One region of the Paracidovorax avenae ATCC 19860 genome, then DNA from elsewhere that is predicted to be linked to it. Evidence: riboswitches for the same ligand, from Rfam matches in the RefSeq annotation. Region 1 holds a riboswitch; the other holds the start of a gene.
What was found. Region 1 has a riboswitch for glycine ahead of gcvT (glycine cleavage system aminomethyltransferase GcvT). Riboswitches for the same ligand answer to the same signal wherever they lie in the genome.

Region 1 (9,716 bases):
GGCATGCGGGCCACCCGCGCCCATCGGCATGCCGAAGCGCTGCGTGCTGCCCACGACGATGTCCGCGCCCCATTCGCCGGGCGGCACCAGCAGCGTGAGCGCCAGCAGATCGGCGCACACGATCGCGGCAGCCTGCTTCGCGTGGATCTTCTCCACGTCGGCGCTCCAGTCGGCGAGCCAGCCGCTGCTGGCAGGGTACTGGATCACGGCGGCGAAGAAGTCGCCCTCGATCGCGGCGTTCCATTCGGCCTCGGAGTCCGCCACCACCACCGTGATGCCCAGGGGTTCGGCACGCGTGCGGATCACCTCGATGGTCTGCGGATGCGTGTCGCCCGAGACGACGAGCGTCTGGCTCTTCGACTTGACGGAGCGCTTGGCGAGTGTCATGGCCTCGGCCGCGGCCGTGGCTTCGTCCAGCATCGAGGCGTTGGCGATGGGCATGCCCGTGAGGTCGCACACCATCGTCTGGAAGTTGACCAGGGCCTCCATGCGGCCCTGCGAGATCTCGGCCTGGTAGGGCGTGTAGGCGGTGTACCAGGCGGGGTTTTCCAGGATGTTGCGCAGGATCACGCCCGGCGTGTGCGTGCCGTAGTAACCCTGGCCGATGAAGCTGCGCAGCACGCGGTTCTTCGAGGCGATGGCCTTGAGTTCCGCGAGCGCCACCGCCTCGGTCGTGGCGGGCGGCAACTCCATCGGCGCAGTGCGGGCGATGGAGCGCGGCACGATGCTCTCCACCAGCGCCGCGCGCGAGGCCTCGCCGATGGCCGAGAGCATGCGCTGTTCGTCCGCGGCATCGATGCCGATGTGGCGGGGCTGGAATTCGGCGGCGTTTTCAAGCGCGCCAAGCGGCGGGAAGGTGGGCGTCGGCATGGGGAGGGTCCCGTTCAGCGGGCGGGGAAGGGAAAGGAAAAAGGAAAAAGGAAAAGGGTGCGCGGCGTCGGGCGGAGCGCCGCGCACCGGCGCGGGGCTCAGCTGTTCTTGGCGAACTCGGTGTAGGTCGTCTCGTCCATCAGCGATGCGAGCTGCGACGGATCGGAGAGGCGCACCTTGAAGAACCAGCCCGCGCCCAGCGGGTCGGAGTTGGCGAGCGCGGGGTCGGCGCGCAGCTCCTCGTTCACCTCCACGATCTCGCCGGACACGGGCATGTACACGTCGGCGGCGGCCTTCACCGATTCGACGACGCCGGCCACCTCGCCCTGCGCGAAGGTCTTGCCCACCTCGGGCAGATCGACGAACACCACGTCGCCCAGCGCGTCCTGCGCATGGACGGTGATGCCGACGACGGCGGCGCCGGCATCGGCGGCGTTGATCCACTCGTGGTCGCGGGAATACTGGATGGTCATGGGGGCTCCTGGATGAGAAAGTGGGTGTCCGCCGGGGCGGACGAAAACAGGGAAGAAAAGAAATCCCTCGGCAGGGAATGGCGACTGTAGCCGCGGGCCGCGGCCTTTTTCAGCCGCGGTGGTAGCGCGGCGGCAGGAAGGGCAGGGCGCACACTTCCATCGGCACGGCCTTGCCGCGCACGATGGCGTGCACCACGGTGCCGAGTTCGGCGAACGCCGGGGCGACGTAGCCCATCGCGATGGGCTGGTTCACGCTCGGGCCCAGCAGGCCGCTGGTCACCTCGCCGATGGCCGCGCCCTCGGGGCTCTGCAGGGCCGTGTGCTCGCGCACCGGCACGCGCTCGCGGGCGACGAGGCCCACGCGGCGGCGCGCGAGCCGGGCCGGGTCGTCGATCTGCGCCAGCACCTGGTCCGCGCCGGGAAAGCCCCCCGCGCGCGCGCCGCCCGTGCGGCGCACCTTCTGGATGGCCCAGTTCAGCGCGGCCTCGGGCGGTGTGGTGGTGGTGTCGATGTCGTTGCCGTAGAGGCACAGGCCCGCTTCGAGCCTGAGGGAATTGCGCGCGCCCAGGCCGATGGGCTTCACCTCGGGCTGGGCCAGCAGCGCGCGGGCCAGCGCCTCGGCCTGGGAGGCGGGCACGGAGATCTCGAAACCGTCCTCGCCCGTGTAGCCGCTGCGGGTCACGAAGCAGTCGCAGCCGGCGATCTCGAAGCGCCCGCCGGTCATGAACACCAGCGCGGCGGTGGCGGGCGCGAGGCGTGCCAGCGCCGCGGCGGCCTGCGGGCCCTGCAGCGCCAGCAGGGCCTGCTCGGGCATCGGCACCACCTCGCAGCGGTGGCCGATGCGCGCCTGGATGTGGGCGATGTCGCCGGCCTTGCAGGCGCCGTTGACGATCACGAACAGGTCGTCGCCCCGGTTCACGAACATCAGGTCGTCGATGATGCCGCCCGCGTCGTTCAGCAACAGGCCGTAGCGTTGTTTTCCGACGCCGAGGCCGATCACGTCCACGGGCACCAGGGTCTCGAACGCGGCGGCGGCGTCGGCGCCCACGAGGCGCAGCTGGCCCATGTGCGAGACGTCGAACAGCCCGGCGGCCTGCCGCGTGTGCAGGTGCTCGGCCATCAGGCCGGCGGGGTACTGCACGGGCATGGAATAGCCCGCGAAGGGCACCATGCGGGCGCCGAGTTCGAGATGCAGCGCGTGCAGGGGCGTGGAAAGCAGGGCGGAGGGGGAGGCGTCGGCGGACATGGGCGGGCTTTCGGGCAAGGGCAATGGGGCACGCGCGGCGCCATCGGTGCGCCACGCGATCTGCCCGCTGTCCGCTTTACCTGAGAGATTCACGCCGCCTGGGCGCTCGCGGACATCGCGGCGCCCGGGTGGGGCTTGCTCCTTCGGTGGACCCGCACGGGGCGGGCCTCTCTCCAGCCGGGGGAACGCCCGCATCCCTGCGGGCGCCTTGCCAGTCCTTTTGCCTGAGCGTTCGGGAATCCCCTGCGCCTTCGGCGGCGCCGGCGGCCCGTTGCGGGCGCGGCGCTCTCTCCTGACGGGGCGGATTCTAACGGCAGCGCGCGGGGGGCGGGGTCGTTCGCGCGGATGTTTTCCGATCCTGGTGCCAAGCACCCCGGCCGGCGGTAACCGGCCGGGGCCTTGCCCGTTGCGTGCGCCCGGGTAAGGGCGTCCCGTGGCGGAAAGTATGCGGGGCGGGGCGCCGATGGATTTTTTGAATTTGCGGGGAATGGGCGCTGCTGCAGAAAATTCTTCTGCCGCCGCGCGGCCACGCGCACAATGCATCCATGGACCGCATCGACCGAAGAATCCTGGCCGTCCTGCAGGCCGACGCGCGCGCGAGCCTGCAGGAAATCGGGCAGGCCGTGGGCCTGAGCCCATCGCCGTGCTGGGGCCGCATCCGCAAGATGGAAGAGGCCGGCGTGATCGAGGGCTACACCGTGCGCCTCAACGCCCAGGCGCTCGACCTGGCCGATACCGTGCTCGTGCAGGTCACGCTCGACAGCCATTCCGACAACACCCTGGAGAAGTTCGGCGAAACGCTCGCGAGCATTCCCGAGGTGATCGAGGCGCACCTCGTCTCCGGCGACTACGACTACCTGCTGCGCGTGGTGGTCAAGGACACGCGCGACTACGAGCGCCTGCTGCGCGAGAAGCTCTACCGCATCAAGGGCATTCGCCACAGCCGCTCCAGCTTCGTGCTGCGCACGCTCAAGAAGGCCGATCTGCCGCTGCGCACGGACTGAATCGGGCCTTTTGGGAGCCGGGGATGCTCCATGTCGCCGTATTTGCTATGTTGTTCGCTATTAAATAAGTAGCATCTGGCGGTGGACGAGTTCAGCCGAGCAGCAGCGCGTCGTCCGCCAGCTTCTCGCCGCGCACGGTCTCGAACATGCGCAGCAGGTCGGGCACGTCCAGGCGGCTGCGCTCCTCGCCCGACACGTCCAGCACCACCTGGCCCTGGTGCAGCATCACCGTGCGGTCGCCCACGTCCAGCGCCTGCCGCATGCTGTGCGTGACCATCATCGCCGTGAGCCGGCTCTCGGCCACGATGCGCGCGGTGAGCTGCAGCACGAAGTCGGCCGTGCGCGGGTCGAGGGCGGCGGTGTGTTCGTCCAGCAGCAGGATGCGCGAGGGCTGCAGCGCGGCCATGAGCAGGCTCACGGCCTGCCGCTGCCCGCCCGAGAGCAGGCCGATGCGGTCCGCCAGGCGGTTCTCCAGCCCCAGGCCCAGCGTGGCGAGCCGCTCGCGGAAGAGGGCGCGGTCGGTCGCCTTCACGGCGCCGCGCAGGCCCCGGCCCGCGCCGCGCTGGCGGGCCAGCGCCATGTTCTCCTCGATGGTGAGGTCTTCGCAGGTGCCGGCCATGGGGTCCTGGAAGACGCGCGCCACGCGCGGCGCGCGCTCCCACACGGGCAGGCGCGTGACGTCCTCGCCGTCGATGGCGATGCGGCCCGCGTCCACGCCCAGGTCGCCCGAGATGGCGTTGAGGAAGGTGGATTTGCCGGCCCCGTTGGAGCCGATGACGGTGACGAACTGCCCGGCCGGGATGTCCAGTGACATGCCGCGCAGCGCGCGCGTCTCGATCGGTGTGCCGGGGTTGAAGGTGATGTGCAGGTCTTGTGCGCTCAGCATGGTGCGTGTCCTTTCAACGGCGCGAGGCCCGCTTGCGCCGCAGCTGCGGGATCACCAGCGCGATGGTCACCAGCACGGCCGTGACGAGGTTCAGGTCCTGCGCCTTCAGGCCGATGAAATCGCTGTTGAGCGCCGCCGCGATGAAGAAGCGGTACACGATCGCGCCCACGATCACCGCCAGCGTGGCCCAGGCCAGCCGCCGCGAGGGCAGGAGGCTCTCGCCCACGATCACCGCCGCCAGCCCGATCACGATGGTGCCGATGCCCATCGAGATGTCGGCGCCGCCCTGGGTCTGCGCGAAGAGCGCGCCGGCCAGCGCCACCAGCGCGTTCGATACCGCCATGCCCAGCAGCACCATCGCGCCGGTGTTCACGCCCTGGGCGCGCGCCATGCGCGCGTTCGAGCCCGTGGCGCGGATCGCCAGGCCCTTCTCGGTGGCGAAGAACCAGTCCATGAACAGCTTGGCCGCCACGATCATCACGGCCAGCAGCAGCGGCCGCGCGACGTAGTCGGCCATGCCCCCCGGCTGGAGCTGCGTGAACAGCGTGGGCTCGGTGATGAGGGGCACGTTGGGCCCGCCCATGATGCGCAGGTTGATCGAATAGAGCGCAATCATTATCAGGATGCTGGCGAGCAGGTCCATGATCTTCAGGCGCACGTTGAGCCAGCCCGTGACGAGGCCCGCCGCCGCGCCCGCGGCCGTCGCGGCCACCGTGGCCACGGCCGGGCCGTGGCCGCCCGCGATCAGCACGGCGCAGACGGCGCCGCCCAGCGGGAAACTGCCGTCCACCGTCAGGTCGGGAAAGCGCAGCAGGCGGAACGAGATGAAGACGCCCAGCGCGACGAGGCTGAAGATCAGCCCGATCTCGATGGCGCCCAGGAAAGAGAACAGGGACATGGCGCGGCGTAAAAACGGCGTGGAGGGAGGAAAGCGCCCTCGCCGCCACCGCGCCGCGGCGGCCCGCGGGCAGGGGGATGGCGAGGGCGGGGAGGGGGCGCGTGCGCCCCCCGGGCGTCAGCGGACGACCTGCGCGGCCGACTTCACCAGCGCGTCGGACAGCTTCACGCCCTGTTTCTCGGCGGCACCGGGGTTCACGAAGAGCTCCATCTTCGTGCTGATCTCTGGCTTGATGTCGCCGGGCTTCTCGCCCTTGAGGATGCGCACCACCATGCGGCCCGTCTGCTCGCCCAGGTCGCGGTAGTTGATGCCGTAGGCGGCGATGGCGCCGCGCTTCACGCTGTCGGTGTCCGCGGCCACCAGCGGCAGCTTGGCCTCCTGGCCCACCTTCACCAGCGCCTCGTAGGCCGAGACCACGTTGTTGTCGGTGCCGGTGTAGATCACGTCGGCCTTGCCCACGAGGCTGCGCGCGGCGGCGCCCACGTCCACCGAGCGCGGCGCGGCGGCCTCCACCAGGGTCATGCCCAGCTTGGGCAGCAGGGTCTTGAGCTCCTTCACCACCACGGCGGAGTTCGCCTCGCCGGGGTTGTAGACCACGCCCACGCGCTTGGCGCCGGGCACCACCTGCCGGACCAGCTCCATCTGCTTGTCGAGCGCGAGCACGTCGGACACGCCGGTCACGTTGGTTTTGGAGGGCTCCCAGTTCGCTACCAGCTTGGCGGCCACCGGATCGGTCACGGCGGAGAACACCACCGGCACGTTCTTGGTGGCGGCCACCACGGCCTGCGCGGAGGGTGTGGCGATGGCCACGATGGCATCGGGCTGGTCACCCACGAACTTGCGCGCGATCTGCGCGGCCGTGCCGGTGTTGCCCTGGGCGCTCTGGTACTGCCACTTGAGCGTCTTGCCCTCTTCGTAGCCGGCGGCCTGCAGGCTGGCCTTCACGCCGTCGCGGATCGAGTCCAGTGCCGGGTGCTCGACGATGGCCGTCACTGCCACGGACTTGGGGGTGGAGGCCTGCTGGGCCAGGACGGCCGGCGGGGTGCCGGCGACGACAGCCGCCACGGCCAGCGCGAGAGCGCCCCAGGGCGCGCCAAACGAATGCTTCATGCTCGAAATTTCCTGTCCGCCCGGCCGCGCGGGGCGCGCCATGGGCGGTGGCGTGCACGGGCGGCCCGAAGGCGGCCCGCCGGTGTGATCGTCCCTGCAGAGATGGACCAGACGCGTGCAGGGACGGAGGCCGCTGCCTGGAGCCCGGGAGTCTAGCGACTGTGTCGCCCGCGGGCTCGCACGCGTGCCCCGATGGCGCAGCGCGGCGGTGCGGAATCCCCGTGGCGGGCCGCCGGTTCGCTGGTTCTGCGGCGCGTGTTCGGCGCCCGGATCCGGGGTCGCGCGAGCGCAGGGTTTGTTTGCCCAGCGCCGGGTCGGTCCATCGAACTTCACGGGATTGCGCAACTTTCTTGCTTTCCTGATCTGCAAGGTCAATAAGAGATGAACTGGTTCAGGAAATTACTGCTGGGTCGTGAAATTGTGGAGGCTCCAGTACGGGTCTGTAGACCGGGTTTTTAGGTCATTTCTATCGTATTCAGGGTGTGTCAGTGCTTCCGGAAGCTCCTCGAAACTTCCACGTAGATCGCTTGGGATATATGTAAATCAATAAGTTATGGGGTTGAAGGGCGCGAGTCTGGAAGCTTGGATAAGTTCCCTTCTCTGGTAAGTGTTAGCGTTATGAATAGTGAGAAATTCCGTAATGAGGAATTTCAAGAAATTGAAATATTATTGCAACGCTTTTGTGGTTGAGACTACTTGGCGAGGCGCTGGGCCGAGCTGATGTTTCATTGCGGGATGGGCTGCGTCCTGCATGGCGGCAGCGGTCTGCCGGTCGGATAGCGGTTCCAACAGCCGAAGGAGGTGAAATGACTCTGACAATCGAGCGCAACGCGTTGCAACGTCGCGATGAGGTACTGGCTTCCAAACTGCGTGCCCTCATCTCCGGCCCGCAAACGGGATTTCTCATGGAGGCGCACAACGGACTGTCCGCGCGCATCGTGGCGGAGGCCGGCTTCAAGGGGATCTGGGCATCGGGCCTGTCGATCTCCGCTTCGCTGGGCGTGCGCGATGCCAACGAGGCGTCCTGGACCCAGACGCTGGAGGTGGTGGAATTCATGACCGACAGCACCGATCTGCCCGTGCTGCTGGACGGCGACACGGGGTATGGCAACTTCAACAGCGTGCGCCGCCTCGTGCGCAAGCTGTGCCAGCGCAATGTGGCGGGCGTGTGCCTGGAGGACAAGATCTTTCCGAAAACGAACTCCTTCATTGGTGAAAGCCAGGAGCTTGCGGATCCGGACGAGTTCGCAGGAAAGATCAAGGCCGCCAAGGACAGCCAGCTCAACGATGCGTTCTGCATCGTTGCGCGTGTCGAGGCGTTGATTGCCGGACGAGGCCTGACGGAGGCCCTCAAGCGGGCAGAGAAGTACCACGCGGCCGGGGCGGATGCGATCCTCATCCATTCGAAAAAGAGCGATGCTGCCGAGATCCTGCAGTTCGCAGAGCATTGGCAGGACCGGGGCCCCCTGATCATCGTTCCGACCATGTACTACGCGGTGCCGACGGAGCGCTTCATCGACGCAAAGATCGCCGCGATCATCTGGGCCAACCACAACCTGCGCGCCTCGGTGGCGAGCATGAGGCGCGTTTGCGAGACCATCTACCGCGAGCGATCGCTCAAGGACATCGAGAACGATCTGCCGCGGGTCAAGGAGATCTTCGATCTCGTCGAGCAGGATGAACTCACGCAGGCCGAGCATCGCTACCTGCCCCGCGGGAATGCCCTGGACCCGGTCTCCACAGGAGCACTTCAATGATCAGCGGCATGGACTTCGTCGATTCGGCGACACGGCTGGGTTTCAACTTCTACGTGAGCGTCCCCTGCTCGTACCTCACGCCCTTGCTCAACGGCGTGCTGAGCGATGCGAAGGTGGACCATGTCATGGCCTCCAGCGAGGGCGAGGCCGTGGGGATCGCCGCCGGCGCCTACCTGGGCGGGCGCCTGCCGGTCGTGATGATGCAGAACTCGGGGCTCGGCAATGCCGTGAACCCTCTCACATCGCTGAACCACATCTTCAAGATTCCGTCATTGCTGATCTGCAGCTGGCGCGGATCACCGGGCGTACCGGATGAGCCGCAGCACCGGCTCATGGGGGAGATCACGCACCGGCTGCTGGACACGCTCCAGATACCGCACGGCCCCTTCCCCTGGAAGCCGGAACTCATCGGCCCGGCCCTGCAGACGGCGCGCGAGGTCATTGACCGTACCCAACTGCCGTATGCGCTCGTGGTGGACCCCAATGTCCTGGAAACCGAGGAGCTCAAGGCCGTCGGTCTGGTGCGTCCCCCGTCGGCCACGCTGCGCACGCTGGGAGACCCCGCGATGGCCCTTCCCAGCCGGGAAGACGTTCTGCGAACCGTCGTCGCTACGGCACCGCCACAGGCGGGGCTCATCGCGACAACGGGCAAGACGGGCCGGGAATTGTTCTGCATTGAAGACAGCCATCGCCACCTCTACCTGGTCGGCTCCATGGGCTGCGCGAGCGCTGTCGGTCTGGGGGCCGCACTGGCCACGGATCGGCCGATCATCGTGCTCGACGGCGACGGCGCGGCCCTCATGAAGCTGGGCAATCTTTCGACCATCGGTCGCTACCGTCCCTCGTCGATGGTGCACCTCGTGATCGACAACGGGGTTCACGACAGCACCGGGGGGCAGCCGACGAACTCGGGCAACATCGATTTCTCGCAGATCGCCTCCGCGTGCGGCTACCAGGTCATCTACTCATGCAACGGCATCGACGCGGTGGCGGAGGCGCTGCGCAGCGCCCTGGACTCGGTCGGGCCGCATTTCATCCATGTACGGGTCCGGCCGGGCTCCATGCACAACCTTCCCAGGCCAACGGTTTCGCCGGAGGAGGTGGGGCGCCGTTTCTCTCGCCACCTGTTGTCGGACGCCGATGCCGAGGCCCAGGCGGTTCCCGAGCGCGCTGACCAGGTGGGTGCCTGATCGATCGGGAAACCAGTCATGACAATTGCATACGACCTGCCGTTCGAGAGGTGGGCCTCCACTGCGAAGGTGCGCGGAGAGATTCCGTCGCACCAGGCGACCGAGATGGACTGGACCCGGGGGCTTCTATTCACCCCGGAGCTCGTGCCGAGCGTGTCCCATCCCTTGGTGGCCAGGCGCGGACCGGAGGCTGCCAGGTGGCTGCTCGCCCAGGCATTGTTTTCGAATCTGGAGTTCACCCAGGTTCTCGAACATGAGGTGGTGAACCATGCCGTCTACAGC
Region 2 (9,716 bases), 2.7 Mb from region 1:
AGCAGTTGCGCCAGGGCGTGTGGACGGCGAGGAGCGCCCTGCCGCTGCGAAGCGTTTCCAGTTGACGGGCTGGCGCCCCGCCGAGGCGGGGCGGCAGCGCGCGGCTCACAGCGTCTCGCTGTGCACGTGCACCACCCGCCCGACGAGCCGGGCAGAGGGTGCCGTGAGCTGCTTGCGCGGGAACCGCAGCGCGTTCTCCGCGGCCAGCCACCATGCACCGCTGTCGCGCACCACCCGCCGCACCAGGCAGGCGCCCTCGTAGTCCACCACGAACACCTGCCCGTCGGCCGGCGACGGCTCGCGGGTATCCACCGCCACCACGTCCCCGGGATGCAGTGACGGCTGCATGCTGTCGTCGCCCACCGCGACGGCGATCAGGTCGCGCGCGCGCAGGCTGCGGCGCTCCAGCCACTCGTGGGTAAGCGCGATGGTGCGCATGCCGCCGTCCGCCGTGCAGGCGGGTTCGGCGCCCTGCCGCGCGCCCAGGTCCTGCTGGCGGCGCACCTCCAGCACCAGCACGGCATCCATGCCCGCGCCGGTCTCCGCATCCGGATAGGCCGGGTCCCGCTCGCCCGCCTGCAGGGGCGCCTCTCCGTCCGCCTGGAACCAGGCGCGCATGCCGCGCAGCGTCTCGATCGCTCGCACCGTCTTGTCCGACACTGCGCGCGATCCCGACAGCATCTGCCGCACGAAAGCCCCGTCGCGGTACCCCAGCAGGCGCGCGAACGCGGTGACGTTGCCCGCCGTGAGATGGGCAATCGCCTCATCCAGGCGCTGGCGCCGATACAGTTGCAACGCGGTTTCGTCCATGGTGCGGAAAGTAGCACACGCTACGGTTGCTTTTGCTACTTTGCAAAAATAGAATCCAGAGCAATTGCTACTTTCCACGGGGCGGGACATGACGTTGCACGAATACCTCCAACAGCACGGCGCCCTGAGCGTCCGCCAGCTCCGGCTGCGCATGGCGCAGTACGGGTCGCCGATCAAGAGCGACGCGCAGATCCGGCAGTGGCAGCACGGCTACGCCCGGCGGATCCCCTCCCCGCTGAACTGCGTGGCCATCGAGCAGGCCACGGGCGGCCAGGTCACGCGCAAGGACCTGCGCCCGCACGACTGGGCCGCCATCTGGCCGGAGCTGGGCGCGGCGCGCTGACACCCGTGCGGACGAACGCGGGAAACACCTGCACACACCGCTTCGCACGGCGGCGACACCGGGGCGACACGGCGTTGACGCTCCGCGGCGAGCATGGGGCCATGGATGACCGGGACCACCGGGGCCGACCGGGCCCGGCACCGGGATTCCGAGCCTTTCAGGAGACTTCCATGACCCACCGCCAGGCCCTGTCCCTCTCCGCCGCCTCGCTCGCGCTGGCCGCCGCCATGGGCACGGTGACCACCGCCGCGCAGGCCGCCACCAGCGCCACCGTCATCGTGCAATCCGGTCCGCAGTACGTCGCGCCCGCGCCCGTGGTGCTGGAGCGCTGGTCCGCGCCGCCCCCGCCCCGCTATGAACGCGTGCCGCCGCCGCGCCGCGGCATGGTCTGGGAACAGGGCCACTGGGAATGGCGCGGCCGCGGCCACGTCTGGGTTCCGGGCCACTGGCTGCGCGCGCGGCCGGGCTATGTGTACCGCCAGCCGGGCTGGGTGCAGCAGGGCGGCCGCTGGGAGATGCGCCGTGGCGGGTGGGACCGCGACGGCGACGGCGTGCCCAACCGCTACGACCGCCGGCCCGACGATCCCTACCGGCGCTGATCCCCCTGCCGCCCGGCCGGCGCCGGGGGCCATACCCCATAACCATATGGGCGGGCGGGCATGAAGCCTTGCCCACAATGGCGCATTCCTTGCTTCCCACCGGACCGCCCCACCCGGGCGGCCCTGTCCGGGCAGGGATCCTGTTCTTTCCTGGGACCCTTCGCATGCGCCGTCTTTCCGATTCCTTCTCCTGGCTGGGTGCCGCCGCGCTCGCCGCCGCGGCCCTGGCCGCCGCCTCCCCCGCCCTCGCGGCGGATCCGCACGGCGCCGCCGACTGGCCGCGCCAGCCCGTCACGCTCATCATGGGCTTCCCGGCCGGCTCGGGCGTGGACGTGGTGGCCCGCTCCGTGCAGGAGCCGCTCAGCCAGAAGCTGGGCCAGCCGGTCATCATCGACTACAAGTCCGGCGCCGCGGGCAACATCGCCAGCGAGTACGTCGCCCGCGCGAAGCCGGACGGCTACACGCTGGCCTTCGGCACCGCGGCCACGCACGGCAGCAATGCCGCGCTCTACAAGACGCTGCCTTTCGACGTGGAGGCCGACTTCGTGCCCGTGGGCACGCTCATCGACGTGTCCAACGTGCTCACCGTGAACCCGAACGTGATCGACGCGAAGACGCTGCAGGAATTCGTCGACATCGTGAAGGCCAATCCCGGCAAGTACAACTACGCCTCCACCGGCAACGGCGCCGGCACCCACATGGCGTTCGCCGAATTCAACGCGCGCCTGGGCCTGAACATGGTGCACGTGCCCTACAAGGGCGGCCCGGAGGCCATCACGTCGGTGGTGCGCGGCGAGACCTGCTGCATCATGAACCAGGTGCAGACCGTGCTGCCGCACTACAAGGCCGGCAAGGTGCGCCTGCTGGGCGTGACCACCGCGAAGCCCGTGGCCGCCGTGAAGGAGGTTCCCAGCATCGCATCGAGCGGGCTGCCCGGCACCCAGGGCTTCGACAGCTCCATCTGGTTCGGCATCTTCGCGCCCAAGGGCACGGACCCGGCCATCGTGCGCAAGCTCAACACCGCGCTGCGCGAGGTGCTGGAACAGCCCGAGGTGCGCCAGCGCTTCGAGTCGCAGGGCAACACGGTGCGCATCGAGACGCCGGAGCAGTTCGCCCAGACCGTGCACAAGGACCGGGCCAAGTGGGCGCAGGTGGTGAAGGACGCGAAAATCAGCGTGGACTAGAGGACAACCCCCTGAGCGGCTTCGCCGCTCCCCCCTTCTCTCGTGGCGCTGCGCGCCTCGGGAAGGGGGGCACCCCCAGCGGCCTGGCGGAGCCAGTTCCGCGGGGGTCGCTGGCTTTGGGCCGCGCCGGTTTCAGGCGCCGTGACGAAGCCGGCCCGGCATTGCCATCGCATCCCATCGCACTACCTGCTCTGCTACTGCATCGATCTTTTCCATGGCTATCTCCTCCCCTCTGGGCGCGGCCGGGCTGGCTGCTCTTGAACAGCGGCTGCAGCACGATCTGCTGACCCTCAACTGGCGCGCGAAGGCCTGGCTGCCGCAGCGCACGCACGCGGGCCGGCCGGTCATCGACGTGCTCATCATCGGCGCCGGCCAGGCGGGGCTGGCGGCCAGCATGGCGCTGGCGCAGCAGGGCATCCCTGCGGTGCTGCTGGACCGCGCGCCGGAGGACCACGAAGGGCCCTGGGCCACCACGGCGCGCATGGAAACGCTGCGCTCGCCCAAGGAGCTGACGGGCCCGGCGCTGGGCGTGCCTTCGCTCACCTTCCGTGCGTGGTTCGAGGCCCAGTGGGGCGACGACGCCTGGGCCGCGCTCGACAAGATCCCGCGGCTGCAGTGGATGGACTACCTGCGCTGGTACCGGCGCGTCACCCGGGCCGACGTGCGCAACGGCCATGCGGTCACCGCCGTGCGGCCGCGCGGCGACGGGCTGGTGGAGGTGGACGTGCAGGCGCAGGGCCAGGCCACGACCTGGTTCGCGCGCCGCGTGGTGCTGGCCACCGGCCGCGACGGCCTGGGCGGGCCGCAGATCCCGGCTTTCATGCAGGGGGTCGGCCGCGGCCGCTGGGCGCATTCGTCCGATGTGCTGGACTACGCCACGCTGCGCGGCCTGCGCGTGGGCGTGGTGGGCGCCGGCTCGTCGGCCATGGACAGCGCCGCCACGGCGCTGGAATCCGGTGCCGCCAGCGTGGACCTGCTGGTGCGCCGCCCCGACCTGCCCCGCATCAACAAGTCCAAGGGCTCGGGCGTGCCCGGCCTCACGCACGGCCACCACGACCTGCCGGACGCCTGGAAGTGGCGCATCCGCCACTACATCAACACCACGCAGGTGCCGCCGCCGCACGGCAGCACGCTGCGCGTCTCGCGCCACCCCAACGCCTTCTTCCACTTGGGCTGCCCGGTGCAGGGCGTGCGGGAGAACCCGGCCGACGGCGCGCTGCATGTCGCCACGCCGCACGGCACCTTCGCCTTCGACTTCCTGATCGTCTCGACCGGTTTCGCCATCGACTGGGCGCAGAAGCCCGAGTTCGCGGCCATCGCTCCCCACGTGCGCACCTGGGGCACGCGCTACACCCCGCCGCCGGGCGACGAAGACCAGGAACTGGCCGACTCGCCCGACCTGGGCCCCGTGTTCGAGTTCCGGGAGAAGTTGCCCGGTGACTGCCCCGGCCTGGAGCGCGTGCACTGCTTCTGCTATCCAGCCGCGCTGTCGCACGGCACCGTCTCGGGCGACATCCCTGCCATCAGCGACGGCGCGCGCCGGCTGGCCACCGGCCTTGCCAGCCTGTTCTACCGCGAGGATGTGGATTACCACTTCGGCGTGCTGCAGGCCTATGCCGAGCCCGAACTGCTGGGCGACGAATGGACGCCCGCGGACACCGCCCGGCGCGTCCTGCCCGGCTGACCTGCCGCCCCCGCCCTCTCTTCCTGCCCACTGCAACGGATTGCCAATGACCGACACCGCCGCTACCACCACCGCATCCCGCGACACCATCGACCACATCGCCGGCCTCGTGCCCGGCAGCGCGGCCCATGCCGTGCGCCACCAGCGCGACAAGGTCGCCACGGCCACGCAGGGCTGCGAAGACGCCCTCTTCGGCCCCGGCCTGCCCGGCGGCCTCACGCAGGCCGAGCGCCTGGCCGTGGCGCACGACATCGCCCGCGTGAGCGGCCTGCCCGCGCTGGCGGCGCACTACCGCGCGGCCCTCCAGCCCCTGCATCCCCCGCCGGCCGTGCAGGCGCTCGTCGATGCGCCCGACGCCGCGATCGCGGACGCCCGCCTGCAGGCCATCGTGCATTTCGCGCGCACGCTCGCCACGCACCCCGCCGAAAGCGACCAGGCCGCCCTGCAGGCCCTGCCCGCCGCGGGCCTCCCGGTGCCGGACACGGTGCTGCTCGCCCAGCTGATCGGCTTCGTCACCTACCAGTTGCGCGTGGTGGCCGGCGTGGCCGCGCTGGCGCAACTGGGCGAGACAGGCGCCGCGCCGGCCGCTACCGCAGCGCAACCGGCGGACGCCGCCCCCTTCGTCCATCCCGCCAACCTGCCCGCGCCCGGCGAGCCGCTGCGCGTGAACGGCTACACCAGCGAAACGCTGGACTGGAAAGCCTGGCTGCCCGTGCTCGATCCCGCCACGGCCACCCCCGAGCAGAACGCAGTGCTCGACCTCAGCCATCCCAAGGCCCGCACGTCGGACTTCTACCTGCTGCTGGCGCACCAGCCCCGCGTGCTGTCCGAGCGCTCGCAGGCCTTCAACGCCATCATGTACGCGCCGGGCGGCCTCGCCCGCGCCGAGCGCGAAGTCGCCAGCACCGTGGTCTCGCGCGTGAACGGCTGCGTGTACTGCGCCTCCGTGCACGCCCAGCGCTTCGAGCAACTGGCCAAGCGCAACGACGTGATGGCGCAGATCTTCCAGGAACCCGACACCGCCGGCACCAATGCGCGCGAACGCGCCATCGTGCAGGCCAGCGCCGCGCTCACGCGCACGCCCGGCACGTTCGGCGCGCAGCACCTGCAGCCGCTGCGCGACGCCGGCCTGTCCGACCTCGAGATCCTGGACGCTCTGCACGCCGCCGCCCTGTTCGCCTGGGCCAACCGGCTGATGCTGAACCTGGGCGAAGCCGTCTTCCCGCAGGCCGGCTGAACCCGCGGCCGCGCCGGACGCTATGCGCGGCGCGGTTTCGCTGCTACGATCCGCCCCGCAGGAGAGCGAACGGCCCGGCCCGGCTGGCGTTCCACCGAAGGCGCAAACTCCCATACACGCTCAGGTACCGTACTGCACACCATCGAATGCCGTCTGGAGAGCCGCCACAGCCTGTGGCGCACCGAAGGAGCAAGCCCTGCGCCGTGTTGGCCGCGGGGTGAATCTCTCAGGTACCAAGGACAGGGGGAGCGGCAGCCGGGCCACGCGCCTGCTGCACGCTATCGACCCATAGCTGCCTGCACGCGCACGCCCGGCGCTTCACCCTCGAAAGGTTTGAAGATGCGCGTGATCGTCCTCGGCGCCGGCTTGCTCGGCACCACCTCCGCCTATTTCCTCCAGCAGCTCGGCCACGAAGTGACCGTGATCGACCGCCAGGCCACGCCCGGCGCGGAAACCAGCTTCGCCAACGGCGGCCAGATCTCAGTGAGCCACGCCGAGCCGTGGGCCAACCCGGGTGCCCCGCTCAAGCTGCTGCAATGGCTGGGCCGGGAAGATGCGCCGCTGCTCTTCCGCCTGCGCTCCGACATGCGCCAGTGGCTCTGGGGCCTGCAGTTCCTGCGCGAATGCACGCCGGCGCGCACGCGCCACAACATCGAGCAGATCGTGCGCCTGGGCACCTACAGCCGCGAAACGCTGCAGCAGCTGCGCCGCGACACCGGCATCCAGTACGACCAGCGAGCGCAGGGCATCCTGCACTTCTACACCAGCCGCAAGGAATTCGACGGAGCGCTCGCACCGGCCGAGCAGATGCGCCAGCTCGGCTGCGAACGCCGCGTGGTGAGCGCCGACGAGGCCGTGCGCATCGAACCGGCCCTGGCTTCCATCCGCTCCCAGCTGGCGGGCGCCACCTACACCGATGCCGACGAATCCGGCGACGCCAATGCCTTCACGCGCGCGCTGGCCCAGCGGGCCGAACAGGCCGGCGTGCGCTTTCGCATGGGCTGCCACATCACGGCGCTGCGCACTGCGGCCGGGGCCATCGACCACGTGGAGATCACCGACGCGGAAGGCCGCTTCGAGCGCGTGCGCGGCGATGCCTACGTGCTGGCCATGGGCTCGTTCAGCCCGCTGCTGGCCGAGCCGCTGGGCCTGCGCCTGCCCATCTATCCGGCCAAGGGCTATTCGGTGACGCTGCCCGTGCGCGATGCCTCCGCCGCCTACGAGGTCAGCCTGACGGACGACGAATACAAGCTGGTCTTCTCGCGTTACACCCGCGCGGCCCGGGACGGCCAGCCGGCGCGCGACGTGATGCGCATCGCCGGCACCGCGGAACTCAACGGCTACGGCCGCGACCTCCACCCGGTGCGCTGCGAGGCCATCGTGAAGCGCGTGGAGCAATTGTTCCCCGGCGCGGGCGACACCTCGCAGGCACAGTTCTGGTCGGGCCTGCGCCCGGCCACGCCGAGCAACGTGCCGCTCATCGGCCGCACGAAGCTGCCCAACCTGTTCCTCAACACCGGCCACGGCACGCTGGGCTGGACGCATGCCTGCGGCTCGGGCCGCGCCATCGCCAGCATCGTGAGCGGGATCGTGCCCGAGGTGGATTTCGCCTTCACGGGCATGCCGCGGGGCCGCACCGCCGTACCGGCGCTGGCCTGAGCACCCGGGCGCGGCCTAAGCTTCGCCCGGGCCCGCGCAGGTGAACACGGTCAGCACGCCGGTGTAGCCGTAGAGCCGGTGGTGGGCGATCTCTCCGCCCGCGAAGAACCCCACCAGCGGCACGTCGCCCAGGGCGTGCCGCACGATCTGCATTTCGGCGCCGGGCCCGCCGAAGTGCGGCCCGCCCCGGCCCGAGCAGCTCACGTAGATGGCTCCCATGATCGTGCGCTCGGGCATGCCCCCGGTGGCATGGTCCAGCGCGCGCATCAGCGCCGCGCGTTCGCCCGCATGCGACGGCGGCGGGGCGGCCGCGGGCTCCTGCGGCTCCGGCGCCAGCTCCTCGCGGATCTCGGCGCAGATGCGCATCAGGTCGGCGCGCGCCGCCGCCACGTTGCGCTGGCAGAACGCGAGCCGCATGCCCTCCTCCACCTTGTCGGCGAGCGCCACGCCATGCCGCATCGGATCCAGCCCGACGAGATGCCGCACGCGCACGTCCGTGCCGAAATGGCCCGTGCGCCCCATGGGCTGCGAGCCCTCGTCCACCAGGCCCGCCAGCGTCGCGTGCAGGGCGCGCAGCGCGGGCTGTGGATCGCCTTCCAGGGTGATGCCCAGCGTGCCCAGCAGCACGTCCAGCGCGGGCTCGCCGTCGAGCGCGAGCACCACGTTGTCCTGCGCGCGCGTGATCTGCGCGAACGGGCCGACCGGCTGGCATCCCTGGGTCACGCGCGACAGCATGCCCACGCCGCTGCCGAACGCCACGCCCGACAGACCGCCGCCGAACACGCCCCGCGCCGCGCCCTGGCCCGCGATGTTGCCGTTGCCGCCCACCGCGAACTGCACGCTGCGCCCGCGGCTCGCCGCGATGCCGCCGAACAGGTAGCCCGACTCGGTGCGGTCCGACATCTCCGCGATCAGTTCGGCGAGGTCCGGCGTATCGCCATCGGCATGCACCAGCGCCGTGTGCGGCACGAAGCCGCCCGCGGAAGCACCGCCGCGCGACAGCGGCGCCACGCCCGAGAACACGCGGTACTGGTCCTGCGGCAGGTCCAGCAGCATCACCGACAGGGCCGGCTCGTCGAAATACTCGGCATTGTTCGCCGCCACGCCCACGCCCACCGTGCCGCTCCAGTCGGTCACCTCCGGGAGTTCGGCCGCGAGCACATCGAGCAGCGCCTCCGCGTCCTCCGCGTAGTGGTCCGTGATGTAGAGCACGCCGAGCGTGGGCGCGCTGGCGTAGTGCGGCAAGGCCATCTGCGCGCGCAGCTGCGCCAGCACCAGCGCGGCGGCCATGCGCCATTGCGGGTGGGTGGCATGGCCGTTGGGAAAGAGTTTCATGGTCGGAAGCATCGGTGGACCGCGGTCGCAGATGGCGGCCGCGCCCGTCAGGAACGGCCCTTCGGCCCGGGCTGGGGACTGGCGGTGCGGCGTGCGCCCGCAGGCAGCGCCCCTGCCGGGGCCTTCGCGGGAGAGGCCTTCGTGGAAGAGGCCCTGGCGGCGGCGCGCGGCGCAGGGGCCGCCGCGGAAGGCGGGCGCTTCGCACTGCGGGCCGCCCCGCCGCCGTCCTGGCCCTTGCCTGCGGCGCGCGTGCCCGCGGTGCCGGCCTCCGTAGCCTGGCGCGCGGCATCCTGCATGCCCTGCATGCCTTGCGCGGCGAACTGCGTCGCCATGTCGGTGGCCGTCTTGAGCGCCTCCGCCGCCATGCCGCGCGTGGCGTCCATCGCGGGCAGCTTGGAGACATCGCTCATCGCATTGGCGGCGATCTGCTGGAACTGGCCCGTGAGCGCGGACCACCATTGCATCGGGTCCACCACGCCCGGCGCGGCGGCAGGCGGTTCGGTGCCGGTGTCGCCGGCAGACTCGTGTCCCGATGCCGCCGGAGCCTGTGCGGCCGGCTCCGGAGCGGGTGCCGGCTCGGGCGGCGCGGCACGGGGTGCCCGTGCGAAGGGATCGGGGCGTGGCGCCGCAGGCGCGGGCCCTTGCGAGGACGGCGCCGCCTGCGGCGTGAACGCCTTCGCGATGTCGCCCATCGCCACGTTCATGCCCTGCAGCGTGGACAGCGTCATCTTCTGCACTTCCAGTGCCTGCACGGTCGCCGTGAGCGCGCGGGAATTCTGGTCCAGCCAGAACTGCACCGCCTTCAGTTCGCTGATGCGTTTTTCCAGCTCTTCCACGCTGATCGTGGGCGCTACCCAGCCCGAGA

Region 2: another riboswitch for glycine. It lies ahead of ACAV_RS21880 (D-amino acid dehydrogenase); the one in region 1 lies ahead of gcvT (glycine cleavage system aminomethyltransferase GcvT).

Annotation. Positions count from the first base shown of each region.
Region 1 is NC_015138.1:2,361,693-2,371,408, forward strand. Features, by position in the region: gene gcvP (aminomethyl-transferring glycine dehydrogenase) at 1-870, opposite strand, end outside; gene gcvH (glycine cleavage system protein GcvH) at 969-1,343, opposite strand; gene gcvT (glycine cleavage system aminomethyltransferase GcvT) at 1,453-2,589, opposite strand; glycine riboswitch at 2,647-2,776, opposite strand; glycine riboswitch at 2,796-2,894, opposite strand; gene ACAV_RS10460 (Lrp/AsnC family transcriptional regulator) at 3,135-3,593, shown strand; gene ACAV_RS10465 (ABC transporter ATP-binding protein) at 3,685-4,479, opposite strand; gene ACAV_RS10470 (ABC transporter permease) at 4,493-5,377, opposite strand; gene ACAV_RS10475 (ABC transporter substrate-binding protein) at 5,495-6,487, opposite strand; partial or broken gene aepX (phosphoenolpyruvate mutase) at 7,294-8,208, shown strand; gene aepY (phosphonopyruvate decarboxylase) at 8,241-9,434, shown strand; gene ACAV_RS10490 (diiron oxygenase) at 9,453-9,716, shown strand, end outside.
Region 2 is NC_015138.1:5,030,669-5,040,384, forward strand. Features, by position in the region: gene ACAV_RS21845 (hypothetical protein) at 1-65, shown strand, start outside; gene ACAV_RS21850 (S24 family peptidase) at 106-810, opposite strand; gene ACAV_RS21855 (transcriptional regulator) at 899-1,153, shown strand; gene ACAV_RS21860 (YXWGXW repeat-containing protein) at 1,324-1,752, shown strand; gene ACAV_RS21865 (Bug family tripartite tricarboxylate transporter substrate binding protein) at 1,917-2,936, shown strand; gene ACAV_RS21870 (SidA/IucD/PvdA family monooxygenase) at 3,151-4,620, shown strand; gene ACAV_RS24265 (CMD domain-containing protein) at 4,667-5,857, shown strand; glycine riboswitch at 6,001-6,110, shown strand; gene ACAV_RS21880 (D-amino acid dehydrogenase) at 6,197-7,516, shown strand; gene ACAV_RS21885 (FIST signal transduction protein) at 7,532-8,851, opposite strand; gene ACAV_RS21890 (PhaM family polyhydroxyalkanoate granule multifunctional regulatory protein) at 8,899-9,716, opposite strand, start outside.